3 regions of the Paeniglutamicibacter sp. ZC-3 genome follow, and region 1 is predicted to be linked to each of the others. Evidence: riboswitches for the same ligand, from Rfam matches in the RefSeq annotation. Region 1 holds a riboswitch; each other region holds the start of a gene.
What was found. Region 1 has a riboswitch for thiamine pyrophosphate ahead of OIU93_RS10135 (ECF transporter S component). Riboswitches for the same ligand answer to the same signal wherever they lie in the genome.
Positions count from the first base shown of each region.

Region 2: linked by a shared signal. The riboswitch ahead of OIU93_RS10805 (3-oxoacyl-ACP reductase) and the one ahead of OIU93_RS10135 (ECF transporter S component) in region 1 are both predicted to bind thiamine pyrophosphate.
Region 3: linked by a shared signal. The riboswitch ahead of thiC (phosphomethylpyrimidine synthase ThiC) and the one ahead of OIU93_RS10135 (ECF transporter S component) in region 1 are both predicted to bind thiamine pyrophosphate.

Region 1 covers NZ_JAOYTG010000008.1:1,553-11,304, forward strand. The annotation lists gene OIU93_RS10130 (ATP-binding cassette domain-containing protein) at 1-1,550, opposite strand, end outside; gene OIU93_RS10135 (ECF transporter S component) at 1,566-2,189, opposite strand; TPP riboswitch at 2,244-2,365, opposite strand; gene OIU93_RS10140 (DUF4235 domain-containing protein) at 2,436-2,696, shown strand; gene mnhG (monovalent cation/H(+) antiporter subunit G) at 2,796-3,203, opposite strand; gene OIU93_RS10150 (monovalent cation/H+ antiporter complex subunit F) at 3,203-3,466, opposite strand; gene OIU93_RS10155 (Na+/H+ antiporter subunit E) at 3,463-4,077, opposite strand; gene OIU93_RS10160 (Na+/H+ antiporter subunit D) at 4,074-5,702, opposite strand; gene OIU93_RS10165 (Na(+)/H(+) antiporter subunit C) at 5,699-6,163, opposite strand; gene OIU93_RS10170 (Na+/H+ antiporter subunit A) at 6,160-9,147, opposite strand; gene OIU93_RS10175 (MFS transporter) at 9,395-9,752, shown strand, end outside.
Region 2 covers NZ_JAOYTG010000008.1:145,176-154,927, reverse strand. The annotation lists gene OIU93_RS10835 (LuxR C-terminal-related transcriptional regulator) at 1-561, opposite strand, end outside; gene OIU93_RS10830 (PLDc N-terminal domain-containing protein) at 982-1,146, opposite strand; gene OIU93_RS10825 (RNA-binding S4 domain-containing protein) at 1,277-1,654, opposite strand; gene OIU93_RS10820 (thermonuclease family protein) at 1,773-2,312, opposite strand; gene OIU93_RS10815 (hypothetical protein) at 2,330-2,686, opposite strand; gene OIU93_RS10810 (LLM class flavin-dependent oxidoreductase) at 2,762-4,096, opposite strand; gene OIU93_RS10805 (3-oxoacyl-ACP reductase) at 4,114-4,878, opposite strand; TPP riboswitch at 4,958-5,051, opposite strand; gene OIU93_RS10800 (Tex family protein) at 5,185-7,563, shown strand; gene OIU93_RS10795 (hypothetical protein) at 7,736-8,131, shown strand; gene OIU93_RS10790 (ferritin) at 8,277-8,765, shown strand; gene OIU93_RS10785 (SH3 domain-containing protein) at 9,063-9,752, shown strand, end outside.
Region 3 covers NZ_JAOYTG010000006.1:58,169-67,920, forward strand. The annotation lists gene OIU93_RS08735 (LPXTG cell wall anchor domain-containing protein) at 1-2,791, opposite strand, end outside; gene lepB (signal peptidase I) at 3,877-4,566, opposite strand; gene rplS (50S ribosomal protein L19) at 4,627-4,986, opposite strand; TPP riboswitch at 5,512-5,619, shown strand; gene thiC (phosphomethylpyrimidine synthase ThiC) at 5,632-7,416, shown strand; gene OIU93_RS08755 (ankyrin repeat domain-containing protein) at 7,663-8,415, shown strand; gene trmD (tRNA (guanosine(37)-N1)-methyltransferase TrmD) at 8,438-9,244, opposite strand; gene rimM (ribosome maturation factor RimM) at 9,250-9,752, opposite strand, start outside.

The DNA of each region.
Region 1 (9,752 bases):
CCATGCGCGGTCCCCGGGCTCTCGAGGACAAATTCGCCGGCACCGAGGGCACGGGCGAAATCCACGTCGTGGGTCACGGCGATGATTGCCGTGCCGCGCTCCAGTTCCTCGCGCAGCAACAACGCCAGCTCCCGCCAGGTGTTGGCGTCCTGGCCGAAGGTCGGCTCGTCAAGGATCAGGATCCGCGGGCCCGAAGCCAGGACCGTGGCCACCGAGAGACGTCGCTTCTCACCGCCCGAAAGCGTGAAGGGGTTCGCCTCGGCAAGATGTCCCAGCCGCAGCCGCGACAGCAGCGTTTCGACCCGTGCCTCGATCTCCCCGTCCGTGAACAGCGGGCCCCGGGTGCCGGGCTTGACCGCGTGGGCAGGCCCGAAGGCCAATTCCTCGCGGACCGTGTTGGTGACGAATTGGTGCTCCGGTTCCTGGAACACCGAACCGATGCGTCCCACCAGTTCGGTGGCGCGCCAGTGGTAGGGGCGGGCCTCGGAGCCGGCAGCCAGCTCCCCGGTGGCCAGCACGGTGCCGGAGGCCTGTGGCAGCAAGCCCCCGAGCGTCAGGGCGAAGGTCGACTTGCCCGAGCCGTTGGCCCCGCGCACGCACCAGGCCTCGCCGGCCGCGACGCGCAGGTCAAGTCCCCCGGCAGCGATTGATCCGCCGCGCTTCCGGGTGACCGCCAGCTCCTTGGCCTCGAGCAGCAGTGCGCCGCCATCCGTTGCGGCGGGCCGCACGTGGATCGACGGGGTGTATCCGGGGACCCAGACCCCGGCGGAGATCAGTTCCTCGCGCACCTTCCCGGGCCCGAAGAGCTCGTCGGGGGTTCCGTCGTGGGCGATGCCGCCGCCCGGTTCCAACACGATGACCCGGTCCATGTGCGGAGCCCAGGCCTCCAGGCGGTGTTCGACGATCAGCAGGGTCGCCCCGGTGGCATCCAGCGCCGCCAGCACCGCGTCGCGGACCTCCAGCACGCCGTCGGGGTCGAGGTTCGCCGTCGGCTCGTCCAGAAGGACCAGCCCCGGGCCCATGGCAAGGATCCCGGCGAGGGCCAGGCGCTGTTTTTGTCCGCCGGAAAGTGCGGCGGTGGGGTGGTCCAGCGGGACATCGAGGCCCACGGCATCGAGGGCATCGATGATGCGTTGGGCGATCTCTTCCGGCGGCACCGACAGGTTTTCGGCACCGAAAGCCGTGTCGTCCCCAACCCGGGCCTGGACGACCTGGGTTTCGGGGTCCTGTTGCATGAGCCCGACCAGGCCGCGGCCCTGGGCCGCGGGGATTCCGTCCAGCAGCAGTTCGCCGGAGGAATAGGCCTCGTCGTCTTCGTGCAGGACCCCCGCCAGGGCATAGAGCAGCGTGGATTTGCCGGCGCCCGAAGGACCGGCCAGGAGCACGCGTTCCCCGGCGCGGATATCCAGGTCAAGGCCGCGGAGCGCCGGCTCGGCGCGGTCGGCATGCCGCCAACCCCAGTTGCGGGCGCTGACCGAGACGGCCGTGGCCAACCGGCTGCCGGTGTCCGGGGCGCCGGCTTCACGATCCAGCATCGAAGGTGATGTCATGATGGTTGCCGCGTCCTAGCGAATGGCTTCGGTGGCCGCCTTGCGGCTGGCCAGGGCGCCCAGGGCACCGGTCTTGGCCAGGGCACGGGTGGCCAGGAAGGAGAGCAGCCCGGCAATGACGATGCCCGAGATGGTCATGAACGCGATGTAGGAGAAGAGCATGCCGGTGGTGTATTCGGGGAACCAGCGGAAGATGAAGGTGTCGTTGACACTGCCGAAGAGTCCTGCCGCGCCTCCGGCCAGCAGTGCCACGGGAAGGTTGAACGTGCGGTAGCGGAACGCGGCGAACACCAGTTCAGCGCCAAGGCCCTGGATCAGGCCGGAGGCCAGGACGGTCAGCCCGAATTCGGAGCCCATGAGTGCCGAGACCATGGCGGCGACGATTTCGCAGAAGAGTGCGGCACCGGGCTTGCGGATGATCAGCGCGCCGAGCACCGCAGGGAAGAGCCACATGCCCGAGACCAGGGAGGCGGAGGGCGGGAAGGCCAGGAACAGGAAGTCAAGCAGGTGGTGGGTGCTGTTCCAGGCCCAGAAGATGACGCCCGAGGACACGGCGATGACGGCCGCGATGACGATGTCAACGACACGCCAGGACGAGGTTGCCGGCTTGTGCCCGGCGGGCTGGTTGGTGGTGCTCATGGTGGTGATCCTCCTTGGATACAAGGAGGGGAGGGAAAACGCTACTTTGAACGCACCCCTGAGAACTCGACTTCCTTCGCCGGTACTAGCCGGGGCAGGTTCGAGGGTCTGCGGCTATCCGCACTCTCAGCGTCTTGGTGCGAATTTCTTCGCACGACGCTCCCCTGTCGTGATTGTTTCAGTCCTTTGATGTTACCTCAGGCTATGCTGGGGCAGGTACCGTTGCCGCAACATTTGGGAGTCCCCTTGAACAGCTTGATGAAACTCATCGGCCCAGCTATCTCGATCGCCGCCGGTTTCCTGGGTGGAAAAATCGTCGACAAGGCCTGGACCGGTTTCACCGGCCGGAAGCCGCCGAAGCATGGCAACGCGGAAGCGCAGGCCGAGGCCAGCCTGCGCCAGATCATTGGCTTCGCCGTCCTGTCGGCCACAACTGCGGCCCTGATCCAGGTGTTCACCGACCGCGGCACCCAACGTGCCCTGGCCCGGTTCGCCAAGAAGGCCTGACACCACAAACGCTTCAGGGGCCCACGGATATCCCGTGGGCCCCTGAAGCCTTTCCGGCGATCCTCCGCGCCTCGCGGGCAGGGTTTGGCGCCGCGGGAGTTAGTCGATGAAGTCGGTGCGGTCCCGGGGCCGGCCCTTGCCGTGGTCTTGTTCCTCGCGCTGGGCCGCGGCTTCGACGACGGCGGCCAGTTCGTCGGCCACGAGTGTCTCGCGCTTGAGGTGCCGCGTCCGGTATCCGGCGCGTCCCACCATGTGCGCGGAGACCGGCGCGGTGAGCAACTGCAGCAACCAGGCCAGGACCAGCACCGGCAGCACCGCCCAGGAACGCAATTCCAGCCCGAGCGCAGCCAGCAGCAGGAACAAACCCAGCACCTGCGGCTTGGTTGCCGCGTGCAGGCGCGAAAGCAGGTCCGGGAAGCGCAGCATGCCGATTCCGGCGGCCAGGGACATCAGGCAGCCGACGATCATGAACGTCCCGGCAATGATGTCGATGATGGTGTCAAGCATCAGGCGTTTCTCCGATCCGTGACGAAGCGGGAAACGGTGACCGAACCGACGAATCCGACCAGGCACGCCAGCAGCACGAAGACCAGGTTGTTGGTGTGTCGGTTGACTGTCATTTCCACGCAGAGTGCCGCGGAGATGATCAGCAGCAGGACATCGGTGGCGATGACGCGTTCCAGGATGGACGGGCCCATTGCCAGCCTGACGATGGCCAGGCAGGCGGCAATCGAGAGCGTGATGCCGCAGATCCACAGGACGATGATCATGAGGGTGCTCCGTCTTGGTTGTTCGGGGCCGTTGTTTCGGCGTTCAGCGCGGCCAGTTCTTCCTTGGTGCCCATCATGCGGATCAGCCGTTCCTCGATCAGCAGGACGGCCGCCCTGGCCTTCTCCACGCCGGCCTGGTCGTTGACGTTGAGCACGTGCAGGTACAGCGTGGAGGACCTTCGGTCCACCTCGACGACATAGGAGCCGGGCACCAGCGTCAGCACGTGGCCCACGAAGGTGGCCAGCAGGTCGGACTCGGTGCGCAGCGTGACGGTGATGACGGCGCTGGTGGTCCGCGGCCCGCGGAATATCGCCAGGAACATGACCTCGAAGCTGGCCCGGGTGATGTCGCGCAGGAAGGCGAGGATGAAGACGACTGCACGCCAGATGTTGAAGCGTCCCGAGAGGATGATCGGCGGCAGGCGGAAGACCCGCACCAGCAGCAGCGAGATCAGCAGCCCGAAGACCAGGTTGCCGACGGCGAAGTCCTGCCAAAGCGCGCCCCACACCAGGGTCATGCCGATCAGCAGCGGGATTTCCTGGCGCAGCGTGGAGCGTTGGCGATGGCCGCTCTCGTCCTTGGCGTCGACCAGTCGTTGTTCCGGACTCATCGTGCCTGCCCTTCTCCGGTGCCGAGGACGGCCTCGATGTAGTTGCCCTTGTCCAGCATTTCCATGGCCACCCTGTCGGTGAAGTCGAAGAGCGGTCCGGCAAACACCGTCAAGGCCACGCCCACCAGCACCAGGGCGGCGGTCATGGCGACCATGCCGTTGGGCAGCAGGGCTGCGTTGCCGCGGTCGGAATAGCGGCTTGCCGGCTCGTCCGCGACGATATCGTAGGTGGCGCCGCGCGCCGCGGAGACGCCCACCAGCAGCAGCGGGTCCGGGTCCACGGCGTCCTCGGCATTGCGCCAGAAGGCCCTGTTCCAGATGCGGGCGACGGCCAGCAGGGTCAGCAGCGAGGTCAGCAGGGAGACTCCCACCAGCGCCCAGGCCATCGGGGTGCCCAGCTCGGCACCTCCCTGGACCAGCCCCAGCTTGCCCAGGAAGCCGGAGAACGGCGGGATGCCGCCGAGGTTCATGGCGGGGACAAAGAAGAGCAGGGCCAGCAGCGGGGAGAGTTTCGCGAGGGATCCGAGCCGGTCGATGTTCGAGGTTCCGGCGCGGCGCTCAATGAGCCCCGCCACCAGGAACAGCGAGGTCTGCACCACGATGTGGTGGGCCACGTAGTACACGGTGGCGCCGAGTCCCAGCTGGTTGCCCACGGCCACGCCGAAGATCAGGAAGCCGATGTGGCTGGTCAGCGTGAAGGAAAGCATTCGCTTGATGTCGGTCTGCGCCACGGCACCGAGGATTCCAACCAGCATGGTCAGGCCGGCGACGACCATCAGCGCGTCGGAGAGCCGGTCCCCGGGGAAGAGCAGGGTCTCGGTGCGGATGATGGCGTAGACGCCCACCTTGGTCAGCAACCCGGCGAACACCGCGGTGACGGGCGCGGGCGCCGTCGGGTAGGAGTCAGGGAGCCAGAAGGACAGCGGGAAGACCGCGGCCTTGATCCCGAAGGCCACCAGCAGCATCACATGCAGCACCGTCTGGGTGCCAGGGGAAATCTCCGGCAGCTTTTGTGCCAAATCGGCCATGTTCACGGTGCCGACGGCCGCGTAGATCATGCCGATGGTGATCAGGAACAGCACCGAGGAGGTCACCGACACCACCACGTAGGTGGTTCCCGCGCGGATGCGCGCAGTGGTGCCGCCCAGGGTCAGCAACACGTAGGAGGCGGTCAGCAGGATCTCGAAGCCCACATAAAGGTTGAACAGGTCCCCTGCGAGGAAGGCGTTGGACACGCCGGCCACCAGGATCAGGTAGGCAGGGTGGAAGATCGACACCGGCCCGTCCTCGTCCCCGTCGGCCATGCCCTGGCTGGTGGCGTAGAGCAGCACCGCGAGGGAGACGATGGTTGAGACCACCAGCATGAAGGCGGAGAACCCGTCGACGACCATGGAGATTCCGAAGGGCGGCGCCCAGCCGCCCAGGGTGACCGAGTAGGTCCCGCCGTTCCAGACCGTGGCCAGCATCCAGGTCTCAAGGATGAGGGTGAACACCAGGACGCCAATGGTCACCGCGCGCTGGGTGCGGCGCTTGCGGCGCAGGATGAAGGCCAGGGCCGCGCCGAAGATCGGCAGGGCCACGGCAAGCGGGGCAAAGGAAACGGCGCTCAGTGGTGCGTCGATCATGCGCCGGGCCCCTTGTCGGTGGTGGTGTCAGTTGGCACGAAGTCGTCCCCCTCGAATTCGGTGGTGTCTTCCGGCACCGGCGAGTCTTCCTCGAAGTCGAAGGTCGACTGCTGGGAGACGCGAAGGTCCTCGACGTCGTCGGCAACCACGTCGGCCCGGGAAATCACCCAGGAGCGGTAGATGATGCCCAACATGAACGCGGTCACCGCAAAGGTGATCACGATGGCCGTGAGGATCAGCGCCTGCGGCAGCGGGTCGCTGTATTGTTCCGGGCCCAGCGCCGACTGGTACAGCGGGGCCTCGCCGCGGCGTCCGCCGGCGGAGAGGATCAACAGGTTCACCCCGTTGCCCAGCACCACGATGCCCAGCAGCACCCGGGTCAGCGAGCGTTCGAGCAGGAGGTAGATCCCGACGGCAAAAAGTACGCCCATCACTATGAGCAAGGTGATATTGGTGCTCAACGTCCCACTCCCGTCTCCGCGTCGGAAACCATGTCATGTGTGTCGGTGGGGCTGCGGCCCTCGGAACGGTCGTCGATTTCCGAGCCCAGGGAACGGAGGACGTCGATGACCAGCCCGACCACCACCAGGTAGACGCCGATGTCGAAGATCGTCGAGGTCACGAACTTCTGCTCCCCGAAGAGCGGCCAGGTGAATTCGATGGCGGCGGAGGTGAACATCTGGGCGCCGAAGAGTAGCGGTGCCGCCGCGGTGAGTGCCGCGAGCCCCAGCCCGGTGCCCATCAACGTTCCCGGGCTCACCGGCGTGGCCTCGGCCAGTTCAACCCGGCCGCCGGCCAGGTAGCGGATGGCCAGGGCCAGGCCGGCCAGCAGGCCGCCGGCAAAGCCGCCGCCCGGGGTGTTGTGCCCGGCCAGCAGCAGGTACACCGAGGCCAGCAGGATGGTGTGGAAAACCAGCCGCGTGACCACCTCGAAGGTGATGGAGCGTCGCTCGGGGGCCAGCGTATGGCCGGCCACCAGCCAGGAGTCCTTCTTGGAGATTGCGAAGTTCCGCGCCACGGCAAGTCCCGCACGGCTCTGGTCACGTCCGCCGATGGCCTCCGAGCCGTGGTCCACCGAACCGTGGGGCACCGCGGAGACGCGCAGCCGTTTGTCTCCGCGACCGCGCACGAAGATCAGCGACGCGACGCCGGTGGCGGCGGCCGCGAGCACGGTGATCTCGCCAAAGGTGTCCCAGGCACGCATGTCCACCAGGGTCACGTTCACGATGTTCTTGCCCGCCCCGCCGACGTAGGCCAGCTCCGGGTAGGCCAGCGAAATGGGGTCGGCCACGCGCGAGGCCATTGAGGTGGCGGCGATGTAGATCATCGACGCCCCGAAGCCGATGCCGATCAGCGCGCGGCCCAGCCGATGGCCGGTGGGGTTCTTGGCCCACAGTTCCACCGGCAGGGCACGCAGTGCCAGCACGAAGGCCACCAGCACGATGGTTTCCACCAGCAGCTGGGTGATGGCCAGGTCTGGCGCTCCCTGTAGCGCGAAGATCGCCGCCATGCCGTAGCCGCTGACCGAAACCATCAGCACGGCCAGGAAGCGCCGGTTGGCCTGAACTGCCCCGATGGCGCCGACAATCATGATCAGGCCGATAACCATCTGTGCGGGATGGTCAAAGGCGATGAAGTTCCCCGGGTCCGGGGTGCTGAGCATGATGGCGACCGAACTTGGCAGCAGCAGCGCCACCAACAGGATCACTACGAGGTAGAAGGACAGGGAACCACGCTGGGTGCGGCCGGTGAGCCAGATGGCCAGGTTGTCCACGCCGCCGACGGTGTATTTGTAATCGCGTTCGGCATCGAACACCGCGGGGACCTTGGCCTGGAAGGCAAAGACCTTTTCACGCGCCAGGAAGAGCAATGCACCGACCACCATGGTCAGGGCCGTGAGTCCCAGCACGGGGGTGAAACCGTGCCAGAGTGCCAGGTGGATGGGGGTCTGGGCGGGCTCGAACAACCCGATGTACGGGGCAATGGCGCCCTCAAGGACCTGCGGGATCCAGGCGAATGCGACGGTGGCGGCGGTCAGGACGAGCAACGGCGACAGGAACAACAGCGGCACCTTGGGGAAGGCGGTCGGTGCCATGCCTGGCTTCGCTGCAAATCCGCCCCAGAGGAAACGGGCCGCATAGGCGAAGGTCATCATTGACCCGGCCACCACGCCGATGAACAGCACAATGCCGGTTGTGCCATGGCCCTGGGCGTATTCCAGGAGGGACTCGTAGACGGCTTCCTTGGCCACGAAGCCGTAGAGCGGCGGGAACCCGGCCATGGAGGCCGAGGCAATAGCCGCGACCGTAAAGAGCAACGGCGAGGACTTGTAGAGCCCGGAAAGCTGGTGGACATCGCGCGTACCGGATTTGTGGTCGATGATGCCCACGATCAGGAAGAGCGTGGCCTTGAAGAATCCGTGGGCCAGCATCATGGCCAGGCCCGCCAGCGCCGCGTTGGGGGTGCCTACGCCCATGATCAGGATCAGGAAGCCCAGCTGTGAGACGGTGCCGTAGGCCAGCAGCAGTTTGAGGTCGTGTTGCTTCAGCGCGCGCCAGCCGCCGATGAGCATGGTGGCAAGGCCGAGCCACAGCAGCATCGGTTGCCAAAAGGCGGTTTCACCAAAGCCGGGCGCCAACCTCGCAACCAGGTAAATGCCGGCCTTGACCATGGCTGCGGCGTGGAGGTACGCGGAGACCGGCGTCGGTGCGGCCATCGCACCGGGCAGCCAGAAGTGGAAGGGAACCAACGCGGACTTCGAGACGGCCCCGATCAACACCAGGGCAATGGCCACGTCGATGTAGGTGCCCAGGGCGGTGAGGTCCGGTGCCATTGCCAGGATCTCGGAGATGCGATAGGTTCCCGCGGCATTGCCGAGCATGATCAGCCCGGCCAGCATGGTCAGGCCGCCAAACGTCGTGACCATCAGCGCGGTGAGGGCCGAACGTCGGGCGCTCATGCGGGTGCGGTTGAAGCCGATCAACAGGAACGACAGGATCGTGGTCAATTCCCAGAAGACGAACAGCAGAAGCAAGTCGTCGGCGGTCACCAGGCCGAACATTGAGGCAGCGAAGGCGAGCAATTGGGCACCAAAGGCGGCTGTGTGCGGATCCTCGTTCTTGAAATAGCGTGCGCAATAGAACAGCACCAGGGCACCGACTCCCAGCACCAGAAGGCACATCACCGCGGCAAGGGCATCCATCCGGAAATCAAGATGGGCGTTCAGCGGACCGATCCAGCTATAGAGCTCGGACGGCGGTGCATTGGGGCCGCCGCTGGCGACGGCCTGTTCGGACTGGGTGAATGCCGGGAAATTCGCCAGCAGCCAGACGAAGGCCAGCGCCGGAGCCGCGGCCAGGACATAAAACGTTGACCGGCCCAGATATCGAAAAATCAAAGGTGCAATTCCCGCAACGGCAAAAAGCGCAATCAGGACAAGGAGCACACGTATCTCCTATGGTCGGCGGGCCAGTGCACTGGCAGCAAAACGGTCAAAAAGTCTCCTTCATCCTAACAGCCGGCATGCCCTTGCCCGGCGATTTGACTCGTGATTCAGCTGATGAAATCTTGCGGAATAATGCGTCATTTCAGATTGTTAAAGATCCGTCGCACAATGATTCATTTCGCGGCACGCCACGATGCATTTATCCGAGGCATCCCCGTTGTTGGTTCGATGCGGCTACGATGCACCCATGAGCGAGTTTCCCGCGGCACCGTCGGCCTCGACCGATCGGCAACGTATTATCACCAAACCCGTTGTGGCGTGGGCTTCGTGGGATTGGGGTTCCGCAGCCATCAACGCGGTGATGATCACTTTCGTGTTCACCGTCTACCTGACCAGTGACCTTTTCGGAGACACGGATGCCAACTCGGTGGTCCTGGGCAACGGACTGGCCATAGCCGGCGTGGCGATCGCGCTGCTGGCCCCGGTGATGGGATTGCGCTCGGATGCCGGCGGACGCCGCCGTTTCTGGCTCGGAGTGAACACGATAATCGTCGCGGTGCTCACCGCGGCATGCTTCTTCATTTTCCCCGAACCGCGCTTCCTGG
Region 2 (9,752 bases), 140 kb from region 1:
CAGGAGCTGAGACTTGAAGTCGTACTTGCTTGTGGAGTGAGGTGGGAACTGATCTCCATCGGCTGGCTTGGAAAAGATCATGTTTCCCGAGTGGATCATCCGAAGCGCTACTCCGAGATCCGTCGAGACGGCATTCTTGGCCAGATAGCTGCAGGCACCCGCTGAATGCGCTCGGGTCATGGTTTCTATGTCGTGAACCGCCGAAAGCATGACAACCCTGGTTGCCGGGGCACCCGCCAATATCCGCTTGGTGGCCTCCGGGCTGGAGACATCTCTAATAGTGGTTTCCATGAGAACTAGATCGGGTCGCTGGTCCAGGGCGGCTTCGATGGCTTCGTCGCCAGTTCCGGTGACTGCCTCGAGCTCAACATCGGGGCTTGATGCCAAGAGGCTTTCGAGTCCAAGCCGAAGAAAGTAATCACCGTCTGCTAAATGGACTCGTATGCGAGGCTGCATTGGAGGGCTCCTGAAGGAATCTGAAAATATAGCAATAGCGCACAATAAATCAAACGCAGAACCAACGACCAGTGCCCAAAAACTATATTTTTCGCTGTATTTCATTCCCATATTAGCCATGTTGAATAGCCGGTTGGCGAATGAAGCGCACAAAAGAGTACAAGTTACGGAAACAGAGTGAATTATGGCCGAGTGTCCAGCTTAGATGACCCATCGATGGGAGTTTCAGGACGCTGGATCCCCGGGCGACGTGCCTGTTCGTGATAACCATACGGTGAATGGATTATGACTCGTGCGGCCCAGTCGAGGACCCGGCCCCTTACATGGCGTCAAGCGTGGAGACGCGAACGGGATGTTCCTCTGAACACTTTCCATCGGCTGGAAGATGCACTGGCAGTAGACGCTTCGCCCCAAAAGGTGGGAAGCGTCGCCCACCATCGGCCAGCAAAATCTTGGCCGACGCGCCCGCGTCCAGCCATCCGATGGTGTCGACCTACAGCATTCTCAAATAAAGAATGAGCGGGGCTACTTTTTCTTTGCGCGTCCGAAGGCAAGGTATGCAAGGGGCCCAAGGAAGTTAATGAACGTAGCTGCGGCCCAGGCGCTCTTTGGACCGTTGACTTCCAACGCAGGGCGTTTGACCAGGTCGCGCAGGGCTACGAATTGGAGAGCCAGCTGGGCAATTCCCATAACGGCGATTCGCCATCGTGCCACGACTGATAGTTCGTTCCAGCTTGTGTTCCGGGCCATGCTTCTCCTCGTGAGTCATTTCGGATGCGTCTGGCGCAACCGGCTACCATCTGCCATCGTATCCCTGGCGCTAATGGAAGTGGTCTCGAAGCCGTTCCATCTCGCGTCGGTCCTTTTTCGTCGGCCGGCCGGCGCCCCTGTCCCTGACGGGAACCTGGGGGATGACTTCCTTGGGCCGGACCGGGGTGTGGTCGAGATAGCAGCGGGAGGCGATGTCGGCACCCACCCTCTTGGATATTACGGCGGTCACTTCGAGGATCCTGTCGAATCCGGATTGCCTGACCCGGATGGTGTCTCCCGGAACGACAATCTGTGCGGCCTTGGCGGGTTTGTCGTTTAGGCGCACGTGGCCGGCGCGGCAGGCTGTCGTTGCCGCCGAGCGGGTCTTATAGATTCGAATCGACCATAACCAGGCATCGATTCTGACGGCCTTGGATTCCTGCTTCACCCCGTCAGTCTATCCATCGCAGGACATCGGGCACGGTTATTGAGCAGAGAGCGAGCCGACTGGAGCTGTTCCCGGCCATGCCGGCTTGCTTCGACTGCCAACGAGGGCGAGAGCTCGTTCAGCTGCAACCGTTGGCAGGATCAAACATCCCCGCCTCGATCTGTTGGGCCTGCCGTTGTGCATCGCGCAGTTGCTCGTAGAATCTCACGTTGGGCTCGACCTTCATTGCCGTCGCGTGTCCGGATGCCACGAGGGCTCCGTTGATGAATTCTCCCCCGTGGCTCAGTGCGGCGAGGGTCCGCCCATATTGGTCCAGGCGTTCGGCATCGAATTGCAGCTCGACCTCCGAACCCTTGGGCAGTTTCTTGGCCAGGAATTCGGCCGCCTGCCGGCCGAAGCATTCCCCGGGTTGGTCCGGGCGGGGAATCTCCGGTGCGTCGACGTTTAGCAGCCGGACCTTGGTTCGTTCGCCGTCCAGCATGAGGTAGAGGGTGTCACCGTCGACCACATGCTGAACCGTTGCGCGTGCGTCCGGGTCACCCGTTCGGTCCCCGTAACCGCCGTTGACCTTGGGAAGCAACAACCACGTTCCGGCGACCACCGCTACGCACAAGACAAGCACCGGGACGGCACTGCCTCGACGACGGGACCTACTCATGGCTGTCGCTCATTTTCCTAGACCAGGGCGTTGTCGCAGGCGGTAACGAGCCGGGCCTGAACATCGGCCGGGACCTGGTCGCCGGAGGCAGCGACATCGTCAAGTGCGCTGACGATCTCCGGGGGCAGCCCGCCCTCGCGGACGGCGTCGACCATGGAGGCAACGACCTTGAGGTCGGCTGCGTTGATGGTGCCGTCCTGGATGGGGGCACAAGCCTGCTTGATGAGTTCCTTCTTGGCGCCGTCGGCCAGTTGCGTGGCGGCGGAGGAAGCTGCGGAAGAGGCCGTGTCGGCAATGGTTGCGCAACCGGTCGCCGAGAGCAGGAGGACTGCGCCGGAAACCAGCAGTGCACTTTTGGAGCGTGAAAATGTCATGGGTTCCATCTTAGTTGTTCCCCGGTGGGAGAACTCTGGGTAACCCATGAGTGCTCCCACCCTGGAGATGAACTGCTATCCGCGTGCCGGCACCGTTTCCAGGCGCGCAGGCCTGGCCAGGCCCAGTGTTTCGCGCAGCGTGGTTCCCGGGTAGGCGGAGCGGAACAGGCCGCGCTCTTGGAGGATCGGTACGACCAATCCCACAAAATCATCCAATCCCGCCGGATAACTTGGGCACATGAGGTTGAAGCCCTCACAGGCGCCCGACATGAACCATTCCTCGATCTCGTCCGCGATCTCGGCGGGGGTGCCGATCATGGTTGCATGGCCCCCGCCCGCGGCCAGGAACCCCAGCAGTTCGCGAAGCGTGGGGCGCTGGGTTTCGATGATGCGCTGAACGGTCAGGTAGCGGCCTTGTGGGCCGGTGAAGTCCTCGGCCGGGGGCAGCGGGTCCACCCTGTCGTCCAGCGGATGGGTGTTGTAGTCCTGGCCGGTGAACATGTTGAGCTGGGCGATGGCCGACCCGGTGTCAATGAAGGAATCCAGCACGCGCTTCTTTTCCCATGCCTCTTCCCGCGTGGCACCGATGTACGTGACCAGCCCGGGAAGCACGGGAACCGGATCATTGGAGCGTCCGGCAAAACCCAGTAGTCGCCGGATGTCGGCGGCATACTCGACTGCCGATTCCCTGTCCCAGGAAACGGAGTAGATGGCTTCGGCATGGCGGGCCGCAAAGGAGCGGCCGGCTTCCGAGGATCCCGCCTGGAACAGCACCGGCCGCCCCTGCGGGCACCGGGGGACTGTCAGCGGGCCGGCAACCGAGAAATGGTTGCCGCGGTGGTTGATCGGCCGGACCTGCGCCGGATCAAGGTAACGTCCGGCTTCCCGGTCAACCAGCAGTGCAGAATCCGACCAGGAATCCCACAACCCCTGCAACGCGACAACAAACTCTTCGGCGCGCTCGTAGCGCTGGGCATGAGCCGGCAGGGAATCCATGGAATGATTGCGGGCCTCGGCGTCAAACATGGAGGTCACCACGTTGATGCCCGCCCGCCCGCCGCTGATGTGGTCCAGCGAGGCCAACAGCCTGGCGGCGTGGAAGGGCGTGTAGAAGCTGGCCGAGATCGTGGTGACCAACCCGATGCGGCTGGTGGCACGAGCCATGGCACTGAGAGCAGTCACCGGTTCCAGGAACCAGGGGATCCCTGCCGCGTATTCATGGTTCACGCTCTGCCCGTCGGCAAAAAAGACAGCATCCAGGCAACCGCGCTCGGCAATCCGGGCAAGTTCCTCGTAGTAGGAAATGTCGCCGAGGCGGTCGGCGCTGGATTCGGGGTGGCGCCATCCCATGGTGTGGTGGCCCGCCCCGTAGATGAAGGCGTTCAGGTGCAATTGGCGTGTGGCGTCCACGATGCTTTACCCGACCCCTAGTTCATCACCAGGCCGCCGTCGACAACCAGGTTCTGCCCGGTCACCGCCCGGGACCACGGTGAAGCGAACAGCAGTGCGGCGTCGGCGAACTCCGCCGGGGAAGTGACCCTGCGCAGTGGCGTGGAGCCGGCGATCAGGTCGAAGACCGCTTCCGGGGTGGCGGCGGAGGCATCGGTGGTGCGAAGCAGGCCGCCGGAGATCATGTTCACGCGGATGTTTTCCGGGCCGAGGTCGGCCGCGAACGTGCGGGTCATGGCCAGCAGGGCAGCCTTGGCCGCGGTGTAGTCGTGGTAGGGGACCACGGGGTTCTGGAAGAGGTTTGTCCCGATGTTGACGATGTTGCCAAAGCCCGCGGTTCTCATGCCGGGCAGGGTTGCCTGGATCGTGTTCAGCGCACCGCCAACGATGCCGGTGAACTGCTCCCCGAAAGCCATGTAGCCGATTCCATCGGCCTTGGCACGGGCGTCGCCATTGAACGAAAAATCGGGCAGGGCGTTGTTGACGACAGTGGTGATGGGAGCACCAAAATGTTCGTGCGCCCCGGCCACCAATTGGGAGACTTGATCCGCGTTCGCGACATCGGCTTGGACCGCTATCGCGCGATCGGCCCCGAACTCGGCTGCCAGTTCCCGGGCGGCGGTTTCGCTGGAGCGGTAGTTCAATACAAGCCGTGCGCCCTCGCGCGCAAAGGCCCGGGCCAGGTCTGCCCCGAGTCCGCGTCCTGCCCCGGTGATCAACACGATTTGGTCCTTGATAAGCATTTTCTTGCACCCTTCTGCTGGGCGAAGGGATGCCATGGAACCAGCCGACGGTCGTCCAGGAATTTGGGTACGAGGGCAGTTCAAGCCGGACCGGCATCCCTTCGCTCGGATTATCGAGATCAGGTTCAACGGGTCTATCTCTCAGCCGCCAGGCGGCACCCCGTGTCGAGTCCTGTGGCCAACGTAGCACCGGTACGGGGCAATCCCCGAATCAAGGGCAAGGACGGAGGCGACACACACGAGGCCTCGCCGGTCGGTGTCCGCGGGCAGTGCCACGGATGCGGCAAACTAGTGTGGGTGAGCCAGATGCGAATAATCCAGACCATTGCCGCCGAGTTAACTTCCGGGGGTGCTTCGGTTGCCGACTGGCAGGTGAAGGCCGCCGTCGAATTGCTCGATGCCGGATCGACCGTCCCCTTCATTGCCCGATACCGCAAGGAAGCCACCGGAACCCTGGACGACACCCAGCTGCGCCTGCTTGAGGAGCGGCTGCGCTACCTGCGTGAATTGGAGGACCGCCGGGAAGCGATCCTGAAGGCCATCGAGGAGCAGGGGAAACTCACCGACGAGCTGCGGGCCGCCATCATGGCTGCCGGTACCAAGGCCGAATTGGAGGACCTGTATCTGCCATACAAGTCCAAGCGCCGCACCCGCGCCCAGATCGCCCGCGAGGCCGGACTCGAGCCGCTGGCCGACTCGCTGATCCGCGATCCCGCCCAGGATCCCGAAGCGTTGGCAGCCACCTTCCTAAACCCCGAGCACGAGGTCAATGCGGCATCCGATGCCCTGGCCGGTGCCCGGGCCATTCTCACCGAACGTGCCTCGCAGGACGCGGTGCTGGTCTCCGAATTGCGCGAACGGCTGTGGACACGAGGGAAGATCTCGTCCAAGATCGCATCCGGCGCCCCTGCCGCGGATGCCTCGAAGTTCTCCGACTACGAAGACTTCGTGCAGCCCGTTGCCACCCAGCCCTCGCACCGCATCCTCGCGCTGCTGCGCGGAGAACGCGAGGGTGCGCTGAACCTGGAGCTGGCCGAGGCCGACCCGCGCGACGAGGCGGCGCTCACCGAGGCGCGGGCCGGATATGAGGCCGCCGTCGCCCGTTCGCTGGGCATCAAGGCCGCTGCCGATGCGCCGGCTGGCAAGTGGCTGGCACAAACCGTTCGCCTGGCCTGGCGCGGACGCCTGTTGGCACGGTTGGAGGCGGACCTGCGCACGCGGCTCTTCGAGGCCGCGGAGGAAGCCAGTGTCAAGGTCTTCGCCGCCAACCTGCGCGACGTGCTGCTGGCCGCCCCTGCCGGAAACCGGGCGGTGCTTGGGCTGGACCCCGGGTTGCGCACCGGGGTGAAGGTTGCCGTCGTCGACGCCACCGGCAAAGTGGTCGACATTGCCACCATCTACCCACACGCCCCGGCGAACAAATGGGATGCCTCCGTGGCGACCCTGGTGGCACTGGCAACCAAGCACGGCACCGAACTGATTGCCGTGGGCAACGGGACCGCAAGCCGCGAGACCGACAAACTGGCCGGCGAGGTCATCGCCAAGCTGACCAACAAGCCTGCCAAGGTCATCGTCTCCGAGGCCGGGGCATCGGTGTATTCGGCGTCGGCGCTGGCAAGCGCCGAGTTGCCGGACCTGGATGTCTCCATCCGCGGTGCGGTGTCCATTGCCCGCCGACTGCAGGATCCGCTGGCCGAACTGGTGAAGATCGAACCCAAGTCCATCGGCGTGGGCCAGTATCAGCACGATTTGACCCCGGCCAAGCTTGACCGCTCCCTGGATGCCGTGGTCGAGGACTGCGTCAACGCCGTCGGCGTGGATGTGAACACCGCATCCCCGGCGCTGCTGGCCCGGGTGGCCGGAGTCGGTTCGCTGCTGAGCCGCAACATCGTCGAACACCGCAATGCGAACGGCCCTTTCACCACCCGCCGGTCCCTGTTGAAGGTTCCGCGCCTGGGAGCCAAGGCCTTTGAGCAATGTGCCGGATTCCTGCGCATCACCGGCGGCAAGCAGCCGCTGGATGCCTCCGCCGTGCACCCCGAGGCGTACGGGCTGGCCGAAACCCTGCTGGCAGCCGCCGACGCCGGCAACCAGTCGGTGGCCACCCTGAATGCCGCAGACTTTGTCACCGAGCAATTCGGCCTGCCCACGGTCAAGGACGTCATCGCCGAACTGGTGCGTCCTGCCCGTGACCCGCGCCCCGACTTCAAGACCGCTAACCTCAAGGAAGGCGTGGAAAAGATCGGCGACCTGCAAGTCGGCATGATCCTGGAAGGCACCGTTTCCAATGTGGCAGCCTTCGGTGCTTTCGTTGACGTGGGAGTCCACCAAGACGGACTGGTCCATGTCTCGGCGATGAGCAACAAGTTTATTTCCGATCCACGCGAAGTCGTCACATCGGGCCAGGTTGTCAAGGTCAAGGTGCTGGAGGTCGACCCGGAACGCAAGCGCATCTCGCTTACCCTGCGCCTGGATGACGAGCCCGGGGCCAAAGCCGAGCGGACGGACCGGGCACCGCGAGGCAACGGGCAGCGCAACGAACAGCGGGGCCAACGCCCGGCACGCGGCGGCGAGGGAAACCAGCGCGGCGGCAAACCGCAACAGAGCCGGCCGGCCAGCGCCCCCGGGTCGAACGCAAACACCGCCATGGCCGAGGCCCTGCGCCGCGCCGGCTTGAGCAGCTAGCACCGGCCCACCGCGCCACGGCATCCGGTGGCGGCCCCGAATGGTCCGCCACCGGAAACCCGGCGCGTTGCCACGGATATCGGGCCACGCGAAAGGTGGCGTACCGTTGTCTGCGATGCCCCACGCTCCGGAGGGGCATTCCGGCCGCGAAACACACTGAGAGAAGCCCGCAATGGATGGCGAAACACTGAGCGAATTGATCATGACGGTATTCATGGTGCTGCTCATGGTTGCCATGGCCTACATGATGAAAGCCGCCGCCACCGGACAAATCAGGCGTAATGCCTGGATCGGGATCCGCACCGCAGCCCTGACCCACTGCGACAAGTGCTGGCTGCTGGGCCATCACGCGGCGGCGAACAAGAGCACCATGGGCTGTTGGCTGGCCGCAGTGATCATGGCAGCCGGAGGCATCCTCTCAACATTGGTGACGCTACCTGGCTTTGTCCATCCCGCAGCCCTGATGGCGGGGCTGGCCGTGATGCTGGTCGGCCTGTTTCTTGGGGTGCGCGACGGCCACCGGGCGGCTGCCAAGATCCATGCCGGGCAGCGCATCGTTTCCTCTTAAACCCGTCGTGACCAAGACCTGCGAACCAAGGTGAGCATCACCTTGGTAGCCCTTCGCCGGTACGCAATGCATGACATATTTAGCCCGAGGTAAGTACGGCCATACTTCGGTGACAAGCCCCCGCGGAGCGCGTAGCGTGTGTGCCATGGAACTTACAGGAAAGCTTGCCGACGCATTCAACGACCAGATCACCCTGGAACTCCAGGCCTCGACGGTGTACCGCCAGTTGGCCATCGAAATGGATGTCCTGAGCCTGCCCGGCATCGCCGCATGGTTCCGTGCACAGTCCGCCGAGGAACTGGTACACGCGGAGAAGTTCATCGCGCATATGACCAACCGCGGAGCACACCCGGCGATCGGCGCCATCGGTGCCCCCGGGCTGAACGTGGTAACGGTTGACGGTGCTTTCCAGGCCTCCCTCGACCACGAGAAGAAGGTCTCCGAATCCATCCGGGACCTCTACCGCCTGGCCCACAACGAGGGCGACATCGACTCGGTGCCGATGCTGACCTGGTTCATCGAGGAACAGGTCGAAGAGGAAGCCACCGTCGGTGAAATCCTGGACCGCGTGAAGATGATCAACAACGATGGCAACGGCCTGCTTCGCCTGGACAGCGAACTGGCTGCACGCTAGAAACCATCGTCGCGGGGTTGCCCGTGGCGAAGATGTGATCAAGGCCCCCGGTCCGCGACTGGGGGCCTTGACCGTGTGTGCAATAACATGGGGTAAGGCATGTCCAGGTGCCGCGCCTCGATACGTGGTTATTCGTGAACGATCCTGGCGAACCGTGACGCCGTGCAAGACGTTGCTCCATGCATTCCATTCCCAGGTCAACCACTTGTTCAGTGAGGTCATAACCGTGTTTCACGTCCGTGCACGTATGGCATTGACCAACCCCGGATCGGGCGCTTTCGGGTGGAGACTGTCCGCATGAAGAAACTCGACTTCGCACGCACCGAGCCGATTTCCGCCCCGGTGGAAGCCTCGGGACCCACGCACCGGACCTCCGCGGAACTCAAGCTGCGCAAAGGGGCTGGCCGGCATTACGCGGTCCAGTACCTGATTCCCCAGAGCACCCCGGTCTACCTGCTTCGAGTCAGCGGGCTATGGGCCAGCGTGCAGCACGGACAGACCTTTGGCTGGCTCCCGGCCCAATGTCTCGAACGACTCGAAGCGCCCCGGCAGCCCCCGCAGGTTCCCGTACGTCCGGTCGCCAGCCAGCTGCCGGAAAATCCCGCATCGGTGGGCGGAGCCCCCAGCGCGCCGGAAGTCCCGGACGAAGACTTCATACCCACCCACCGCAGCACTGCCGACCTGAACCTGCGCAAGGGCTCTGGCACCAACTATCCGGTGCTGCGCGTGCTGGCGGCAAACATCCAGGTCCGGAAGGTTGACGAACTTGGCACCTGGGCCAAGATCTCCACCGGCAAGGACGTCGGCTGGGTTCCCAGCGCCTACCTGGCTCGCATCAACGTGAGCCGCCCCGCCACCGGCATACAGGCCATGGCACCAACCGAGTTCACGACCACCGTGCGCTTGAACGTCCGCAAGGACGCCGGCGACCGCTTCCCGATCCTGCGCATCATGCAGGCCGGAACCTTGGTGAAGGTCAACGGGAAA
Region 3 (9,752 bases), on a different contig from region 1:
CGACCGGAGCCTTGGAAGGTTCGGAGTCCTGCGTGGGTTCCGGCGAAGCGGTTGGCTCTTCGGTCGGTTCCGGCTTCGGTGCCGCGGCAACGGTGAAGGTCTTCGATATGGCCGCCGAGGCAACCCCGTCAATGACCTGTACAGCCGTGACCTTGTGGTCGCCGGCTTCCAGGTCCTCCGGGACCATGACGGTCCAGGCGCCATTGACCACGACTGCGGCAACCTCGGATTCGCCGCTTGCCGCGTCAGCGGTTTCTGCGACGTTGCCGTTGGCAGCAACAGCGGAGGACAGTTCGGTGCCGTCAAGGCTCACCTTGATCGTGGCCCCGTTGATGCCGAAACCGCTGATGGTCTTCGGGGCCTCGTCGAAGGCGAACTCCTGGCCATCTGTCGGCGAATCGATCGACGGTGCCACCGGTACGACCTTGAAGTCGCTCTTCACCGAAGTAGACGTGGTCTCGCCGACGTTCTGCACAGCCGCGATGCTGTGGGATCCGTAGGACAGGCCTTCTTGAAGCTCGACGCTCCAGGAACCATCCTCGCCCACGACAACTTCGCGCGTGACGGCACCGGTCAACTTGACAGTTGCGCCGGCAACGCCGGTTCCCGAAATCACGGACTGTGCCTCGGTGAAGGTCTTACCGTTTGCCGGGCCGGTGATGGCCGGTGCGGCGAGCTGGACCTTGAAGGAACTGGTGGTGGCCTTCGAGGTTTCGCCACCCTTGACCTGGGTGGCCGAAATGGCGTACTCGCCGTAAGACAGCGCGGTGGGAAGCTTGACGCTCCACGTGCCGTCTGCGGCGACTGTTGCGGTGCCCGTGGCATCCCCGGCGAGTGTCACCGTGGCCCCAACAACGCCGGTTCCCGAGACGGTGGACACCGGTGCGTTGAGCGTGGCGTCGTTCTTCGGGGTGGTGATGACCGGTGCACCGATCACGACGTTCACCGATCCTGCAGTGGTGACGGACTTGTTGAATCCGTTGACAGTCTGCACGGTGAAGTCGTACGTGCCGAAGTCCTCGGGAACCTTGAAGCTGAACTTGCCCGCGGTGACCGTGGCCTTCTTGACCAACTTGCCGCCGGAGACGACCCGGACGTGCGATCCGGAGGGAGCGCCAGCCACGGTGCCGGAGATCGTTGAGCCTGCCGTGACGTCGGCACCGTTGGAGGGCGAGGCCACCGCCGGGGCATTGAGGAACAGGGCGATGGAGTAGCCCTTTGCGTGCTTCAGCCCGTCCTTGATGTCGGTGAAGTACGCACGACCTTCATCGTTCGACGAGACCGCGCTCGTGACGCCCACAGCTGTGCCGCCGGAAATGGCCGATCCGCCGGAGTCGCCCTCGTTGGCTTTCTTCAAGCCCACGTTGGCCATGCCGAAGCCGCGAACACCGCGGACGTCGTCTGCGCCGTTGTATCCGCCGACCAGGAAGATGCCGACCTCGTCCACGGTGCCACAGGTCCAGCCGGTGGTGCGTCCGGACTTGCAGATTTCGGCGCCGATGACGGCACTGGCGACTCCGGTCACCTTGGTGCCCGAGTCGCGTTCGTCGGCACCCTTCCAGTCGGTGACCGTGGATTTGAGAGTTAGGTCCGGGTTGATGTTGTCGATGACGGAGATGTCGGTCCCGACATTGCCCAGGTCCTCGATCTTCGTTGCAGTGTCGAAGCCTGTCACCGGGGAATTGCCCGGTCCGCCGAACTGTGAGAACCCGAAGGTTCCCAAGGGCGCGCCGATCCCCGCAAATTTGTTCGGTGCAGTGTGCTCCATGATATTGACCTTGGTGATGTCACCGTCCTGCTCACAGTGCCCGGCCGAAATTGCTGCGTCGCCACCGTCTGCGTTGAAGCCGCTGAAGCCAATCGAGCACAACGCGATAGCCGTGTCGGTCCGGGCACCGTAGCCCATGCCGCCGAGCACATCGCCGGCTGCTGCAGACTTTGCCGGCCCTTCTGCCTTCTCGATGGTGACCTTGGTGTACTGCTGGGCGAATTCCTCCGGCGTCATCTTCTCGCCGAACCGCAGGGTCGTCGCCTTGGGGGTCTCGGATGTGTTCTTGCCTTCCACGTCGGCGGTTCCGCCGGTACGGATGACAAAGCTGTTGGACCCGGTCTTCATGACCGCTTGAAGCTGGGAAACAGCCTTCGGGTCAACGCTTTGGACGTATGCCTCGAGCAGCGACTCGGCGCTCTTGGGCATCGCCTTGGCCACGACCTCCGGCTTGGCCGTGGCCTCTGTCTTCGGGCTCTCAATGACCGGGAGCTTGGACGGAGCAGCCGTGGGGTCCTGCGTCTCCGGCGCCTTCTTGGTCTCGACCTTTTTAGGCGCGACCGTGGCTTCGGCTTCGGGCTCTGTCACGATGCGCAATTCAACGTCCGTGCCCTTGGTCAGTTCGCCAAGTTTCGTGGTGACGGCCCCAAGAGATGACGCAGCCACGGTGACCTTGATTTTGTTATCTTCGATGGCAAAGTCGGCGGCAAGTTCCGACTGTCCCAATTCCTCCGAGAGCGACTCGACGACCGAGCTCAGCTCGCCGTTCTTGTAGAACTCATCAATGGTGATGCCGAGGTCGCGTTCGACGGCCGCTTCCAGGCCGCTTGGCAGCGCCGCCTGGCTCTGGTCCTGTGATGCTTCAGCGCTCGTGACGGCCGAAGTCTCCGTTGACGCAGGCTCCGGGGCGGCTGAAGTCGTGGCGATCGCCGGTACGGTAGCGAAGCTGCTCCCTAGCACCAGCGCCGTGGTCGCGGCAGCAATGCTGCCGCGCTTCAATAGCGCACGTGAGGATTCGTGCATATGTGTGGTCTCCCAATTCAAGGTGTGGTACCTCGCTTTTGTGTGCGCCGCGACTGTCATGGGACATCCGATTGGGCACACCGCGAGCAATGAGTGTTACCAAAATGAAACCCTAACCTCTGTACATATCGCCTAACAAACAGCGCCTCCCCAAAACTCCAGCGTTTCGAATAATTGATGCGTCAACCACCCAGTTGCACTTCCGCATGATTCCGCGGCAAGGCAGGACGGAGACGGGCGTCACTGGGCGCGACACGCCCGGAACAATACTCGGTAGATTCCCCGCGTAACTTTTAGATATTTCCCGGCATCCATGCATTTTTCTGTGCTGACGGCCGTAAAGCTGGCCGGCTCACATCGACACACGCAATGTGAAAATTATGGAAACCTTATGGAAATACTTGAAGTCCAACACCGGACACAGGCTGAGGGAATCGAGCGCATGCACGCGGCCAACCTGCTGGACGGCACCATTCCATGTCCCCGAAATCTCGAAGCATTGACGCCAATCAAGCGACGGGAATCGAAGTTGCCATCCAGCTCGAGGCAGCACCGACTACCGCGCACCAGCCAGACGGTTTGGCCGATCGGCCATGATTATTCCAACGCTCCTTGCCCGAGAATGCGGGTGCCGTGGGCAGGGGAAAGATCTAGTGACCTGCAGGCAGTCAAGTAGCCGACGCTTACCCAACGAAGCATTCATTCGCTTGCCCAGCACGGCCAGGCCTCGCGCGGTGGATGCCTGGCTATATTCGTAGTCCAATCGGACACGGAGTCGCGAAGTGTTCTTACTCGGCAGGTATGTTTGCCGATATCCGCCTAGCGCATCGATGCGACATCAACGGTCGCTTCCGGGTGTTCCTTACCTGTGGTTTCGACCGGCATGCAGACTTCCCGTACGTCCCGGATCGCACGGGCAGTCCACCCATTAAGTCGACTGATCGTCTCCGTGATTGGTGCCGCGCATCGAGAAGCCGAGGATTTTGGTCATCCGAGGAGGTGGGGCGGAACGAGGGTTTTCCAGGATGCCGACGGCCAGTCGACGGCTGCCGGCCGTCACTACGTGTTGCGGGAGTGGTGTTCGGTTATTCGGCGAGGGGTAGTCCACCCAATACGGATGAGCCATCGATGGGTCGCTTATTTTCCAGTGGCCACACCACTTCGGCCACCTTGCCAATGACACGATCCGTGTCAATCATGCCGCCACCTGGCGCGCCCATCAACGCACGCGAATCCTCCGATACCGAGCGATGGTCCCCCATGACCCAGAGACGACCCTCTGGTACGTGGACATCGAATTCCACGTCACTCGGTGTGTCCCCTCCATGGACATAGGGCTCGTCCACCGGGACACCGTTGATGCTCAGGCGCCCATCCGGGCCGCAGCAGCTGACGGTGTCGCCACCGACTCCGATGACGCGCTTTACGTAGACCGAATCACCTCCGGCCAGGCGCAGTGCCCAGGCCAGTGAATCCAGGGCAGTGGGAAGCTGGTAGGGCAGGAACGAGCCGCGGCCGTCGAAGATGACCACATCTCCGCGTTGGATCTCGGCGTCCTTGTAGGCGAGCCGGTTCACCAGCAAGCCCTCACCCGGGTTCAATGTGGATTCCATGGAAGTGGATCCAATGTAGAAGAAGTCAACGACGGTGGCGCGAACGCCAAGGGTGATCACCGCCGCCGCAGCAAGCGCGCCTACGGCAAAGCGCCAGCCCCTCGAAGGGGACCGGCGCTTTGTCGAAGCGGAAAAACGTTCCGATTCAGTAGATTGATCCACGATGGATCCCCATCCTCGCCATCCGAAGGATGGCTTGGATAGAGGTTCTCGCTTTTCTGGCTACTTGGCAGACCGGAAGTCGCGCTTTTCGCGGATCTTCGCAGCCTTGCCGTGGCGATCGCGCATGTAGAACAGCTTCGCGCGGCGAACGTCGCCACGGGTTACCAGTTCGACCTTATCCAGAACCGGGGAGTGTACCGGGAAGGTACGCTCTACGCCGACGCCGAAGGAGACCTTGCGAACGGTGAAGGTTTCGCGAACGCCGTCGCCTTGGCGACCAAGGACGAAGCCCTGGAATACCTGGACACGGGAGTTCTTGCCTTCGATGATGTTGACGTGAACCTTGACGGTGTCACCGGCGCGGAAGTCCGGGACATCGCTGCGCAGCGAGGCTGCGTCGACAGAGTCGAGAATACGCATGAATGCATCTCCTAGGCAGACGCCGCAGGTCATCTACCTTAGACACGGACCGTAATTGTCCCTCATGAAGCGCGAAGGCGTCGAGGGAAAGATGTGGCGGTCCGGAGCTTGGTACCGCGATCCGTTTGCGGATCGGCGGTAGGTCGGACTGTTGATTCGTTCCCCCTGCGGCAGGAGCAGAACCCAGTAGACCCAAGAATCCATTTTGCCACACTCCGGGGCAAGCTGCGAAGTTCCTTCCTTACAGCCAGGTCCGTCAAAGCTCGATTGGCCTCGGGTCTCCGCCTTGAACGCCGGCACCATGGCCGAATTGTGCCCATCAAATCGGTGCGTTCGTTCAGATTCCACTGCAAATATTGCCGCTGACCGCGCAGAAGGCCGGATATGCCACCCGGGTTGGCCCCGACGGGGTAATCGCCGGCACTTGGGAACCAGAAGCGCGGAGGCCCGGTAAAGGAGCAGGGCCCACCGCGCCGGTGCGCAAGGTCACACTCGATGCCGGATTGAATGTTGTGATAGTTTCACTTACGACCACACGGGTGCCCTTGCAGGGGCTGAGATCGAGCTGAAGCAGCAAGAGACCGTTGAACCTGTCCGGGTAATGCCGGCGAAGGAAGTGAGTACTCCTTGAGCAACACCATTTCAATGCACAGCCCTGTCCAAAACGCCTCGGAAGCAGCCGAGATCCAGTCCCTGAAGTCCCATTCCCTGGCTTATCTCGAGGACGCAGAATCGGGGATCCGGGTCCCGGTCACCGAAATCGCCTTGGAGCCGTCCCCCGGCGGCACGACCAACGCCCCGTTGCGGGTGTATCGCACCGCCGGTCCCGGCAGTGACCCGGTCGTGGGCTTGCCGCCCTTCCGCGGCGAGTGGATCGCGGATCGATCGGACACCGAGGCCTATGGCGGTCGGGAGCGGAACCTGCTCGATGACGGCAAGTCTGCATTGCGCCGCGGAGCGGCATCGGCCGAATGGAAGGGCGCGCGGCACCAGCCGCGGCGCGCGGTGCCCGGAAAACGCGTGACCCAAATGCACTACGCCCGCCGGGGAATCATCACCCCCGAAATGCGCTTTGTGGCGTTGCGCGAGAACTGCGACGTGGAACTGGTGCGCAGCGAGGTCGCTGCGGGCAGGGCCATCATCCCGTCAAACATCAACCACCCCGAGTCCGAGCCAATGATCATCGGCAAGGCGTTCCTGGTGAAGATCAATGCCAATATCGGCAACTCGGCGGTCACCAGCTCCATCGCCGAGGAGGTGGACAAGCTCCAGTGGGCCACGCAGTGGGGCGCCGACACCGTGATGGACCTGTCCACCGGCGATGACATCCACACCACCCGCGAATGGCTGATCCGCAACGCCCCGGTTCCCATCGGCACCGTGCCGATCTACCAGGCACTGGAAAAGGTCAACGGCGAGGCCAACGCACTGACCTGGGAAATCTACCGCGACACCGTGATCGAGCAGTGCGAACAGGGCGTTGACTACATGACCGTCCACGCCGGCGTGCTGTTGCGCTACGTGCCGCTGTCGGCCAACCGCGTGACCGGCATCGTCTCGCGCGGCGGGGCCATCATGGCCGGCTGGTGCCTGGCGCACCACCAGGAGAATTTCCTCTACACCCACTTCGATGAACTCTGTGAGATCTTCGCGAAGTACGACGTGGCGTTCTCCCTGGGTGACGGTCTGCGCCCGGGGTCCATCGCCGATGCCAACGACGCAGCCCAGTTCGCCGAGCTGGACACCCTGGCCGAGCTGACCAAGCGCGCGTGGAAGTACGACGTGCAGGTCATGGTGGAGGGTCCCGGGCACATCCCCTTCCACCTGGTGCGGGAGAACGTAGAACGCCAACAGGAGTTGTGCGACGGAGCACCGTTTTACACGCTCGGCCCGCTGGTCACCGACATCGCGCCCGGCTACGACCACATCACCAGCGCCATCGGCGCCACGGAGATCGCCCGCTACGGCACCGCGATGCTCTGCTACGTCACGCCCAAGGAGCACCTGGGGCTGCCGAACAAGGACGACGTGAAGACAGGGGTGATCACCTACAAGATCGCGGCCCACGCCGCGGACCTGGCCAAGGGGCACCCCGGTGCCTCCGAGCGGGACGACGCGCTGTCCAAGGCCAGGTTCGAGTTCCGCTGGCGCGACCAGTTCGCCCTGTCGCTTGACCCGGTCACGGCCGAGTCCTTCCACGACGAGACGCTGCCGGCCGAACCGGCCAAGACCGCGCATTTCTGTTCCATGTGCGGGCCGAAGTTCTGCTCCATGCGCATCAGCCAGGACATCCGTGACGAATACGGCTCGGCCGACTCGCAGACCGCCATCGCGGAAATGGTCAGGGGAATGCGCGAAAAGAGCGAGGAATTCCTGGCGGCCGGAGGCAAGGTGTACCTGCCGGAGCTGGAGGTTCCGTCCAAGGCCTAGCGTCCCTGAACACGAGGAAGCCCGCGCGGGCACCCTCGTTTGACGGAAACGTTTCCCCGGGCTCCACAGACGTGGAGCCCGGGGACGACGCATCGATGTCGGGACGTCGGCCGGTTCCAAGGACATTTCGACCCGGGGAATGCCCCGCACCCCTGTCCACGCAGACCTCTGCCGCTGACATTTTCCGGCCAGCGGCTTCGACGCCATGCCTCACGGCCCCTTTTCCTCCGGGAATAGGATGGGGCCGTGAGCAACCGGCATTCATCTCGCGTCCTGATGGCGTGTTCACTCGTGGCAGCGCTAGTTGGCTTGAGTGCCTGCAGCATTCCGCCTGCGGTCGTTCAGGATTCTTCTGCGCCTGTACGGGCAACTTCTTCCGAGGGCGAGACCGAAGACAAGGGAGCTCCGGGAGAATCCCTGCTCGCGGCGGCGGTGGCCAATGACGCCGCGCAGGTACGAAGACTGCTCGATGCCGGGGTTTCGGCCAACTACCGCGGCACCGATGGCCGGCCGGTGCTGGTTTCAGCGACTCGCGCCAATTCCGTGGATGCGGTCCGAGAACTTATTCTGCATGGGGCCGACGTGAACGCCCAGGATTCGATCTCGGATTCGGCATTCCTCTATGCCGGGGCGGAGGGCCTCAACGACATCCTGGAGCTGACGCTGGAAAACGGAGCGGAGATCGGCAGCACCAACCGCTATGGCGGCACTGCGCTCATTCCCGCCTGCGAACACGCCCATGTTGAATCCGTAAGACTGCTCCTGGAGGCCAAAGTCGACGTTGACCATGTGAATGATCTTGGCTGGACGTGCCTTCTGGAGGCAGTCATCTTGGGCACTGGAGGACCCGCCCACCAAGAGGTGGTGCGCCTGCTCGTCGACGCCGGCGCGGATACAACCATTCCGGATTCCCATGGCACCACGGCGCTCGAGCATGCCCGCCAACTACAGCAAAGCGCGGTGGTCCGGCTCTTGGAAAATGCCGGGCCACCGCGCTAATGGACGCTAATCCGCGTGAGGCTTAGTCGAGTTCGTCCTTGGGAATGATCTTTCCCTCGGAAACGGCAAAGCCGCTGTGCCACAGGGTGTCGCGGTCGTGCCGGTTCAGCGTGGAGGGATCCAGCTGCACGATCAAGTCGGGGCGGCGGAACGCTGTGCGCTCAAGTTGCTTGTTGCGGCGGAAGCGGGCGATCTTTCCGTGGTTGCCGGAGAGCAACACCTCGGGGACCTCCCGGCCCTCCCAGGATCCGGGCTTGGTGTACACGGGGTACTCCAGCAATCCGTCGGAGTGCGACTCCTCGACCAGCGACTCCGGGTTGCCAATGACGCCGGGAATCAGCCGGCCAATGGCCTCGACCATGGCCAGGACCGCCACCTCTCCCCCGTTGAGCACATAGTCCCCGATCGAAACCGGGCGGACGTCGAATGCCTCGGCGGCGTGTTCCAGGACCCGCTCGTCGATGCCCTCGTATCGGCCGCAGGCGAAAGCCAGGTGCTCGGCTTCGGCCAACTCGTAGGCCATGGCCTGGTTGAAGACCGCGCCGGCCGGCGAGGGGACGACCAAGATGGGCTTGTTCCCGGACGTTGCGGAGAGCGGGGACTCGGTGGCAATCCGATCCAGGACCGCGCCCCAGGGTTCCGGCTTCATGACCATGCCGGCACCGCCGCCGTACGGGGTGTCGTCGACGGTGCGGTGGCGGTCGTGGGTGTGGTCGCGCAGGTCGTGCACGTTCAAATCCAGCAGCTTTTCCCGCCGCGCCTTGCCGATCAGCGACAAGTCCAGGGCCGCGAGGTACTCCGGGAAAATCGATACAACGTCAATGCGCATCTGGACTAGGATTCCTCTGCCGGTGCGTTGGTGTCCGCGCCGTCTTCGCGGTTGATGTCGAACAGGCCTGCAGGCGGGGTCACCACGATGTAGCCGCCGGCGATGTTGACCTCGGGCACGATGCTCTCCACGAACGGGACGTAGATCTCGTCGCCTTCGGTGGATTCGACAACCAGCAAATCCTGGACGTTGCCGGTGCGCAGCGCGATGATCTTGCCGACGACCTTGTCCCCCACGCGGGCTTCGAGGTCCACCAGTTCGTGCTCGTACCAGCCCTCGCTGTCGTCCTCGACCTCGTCGGTGTCGATGAACAGCTTGGCTCCACGCATCGTTTCCGCGGTGTTGCGGTCAAGCAGTTCTTCGAAGGCCAGCAACAGGATTTCCTTGTTCCAGCGGGCACCCTCGACGGTGAGCTTCTTGACGGTGGGGTGCTCGACCTCGAAGACGGCACCCGGGGCAAAACGATCTTCGGGTGCGTCGGTAAGGACCTGCACCGTCACCTCTCCGC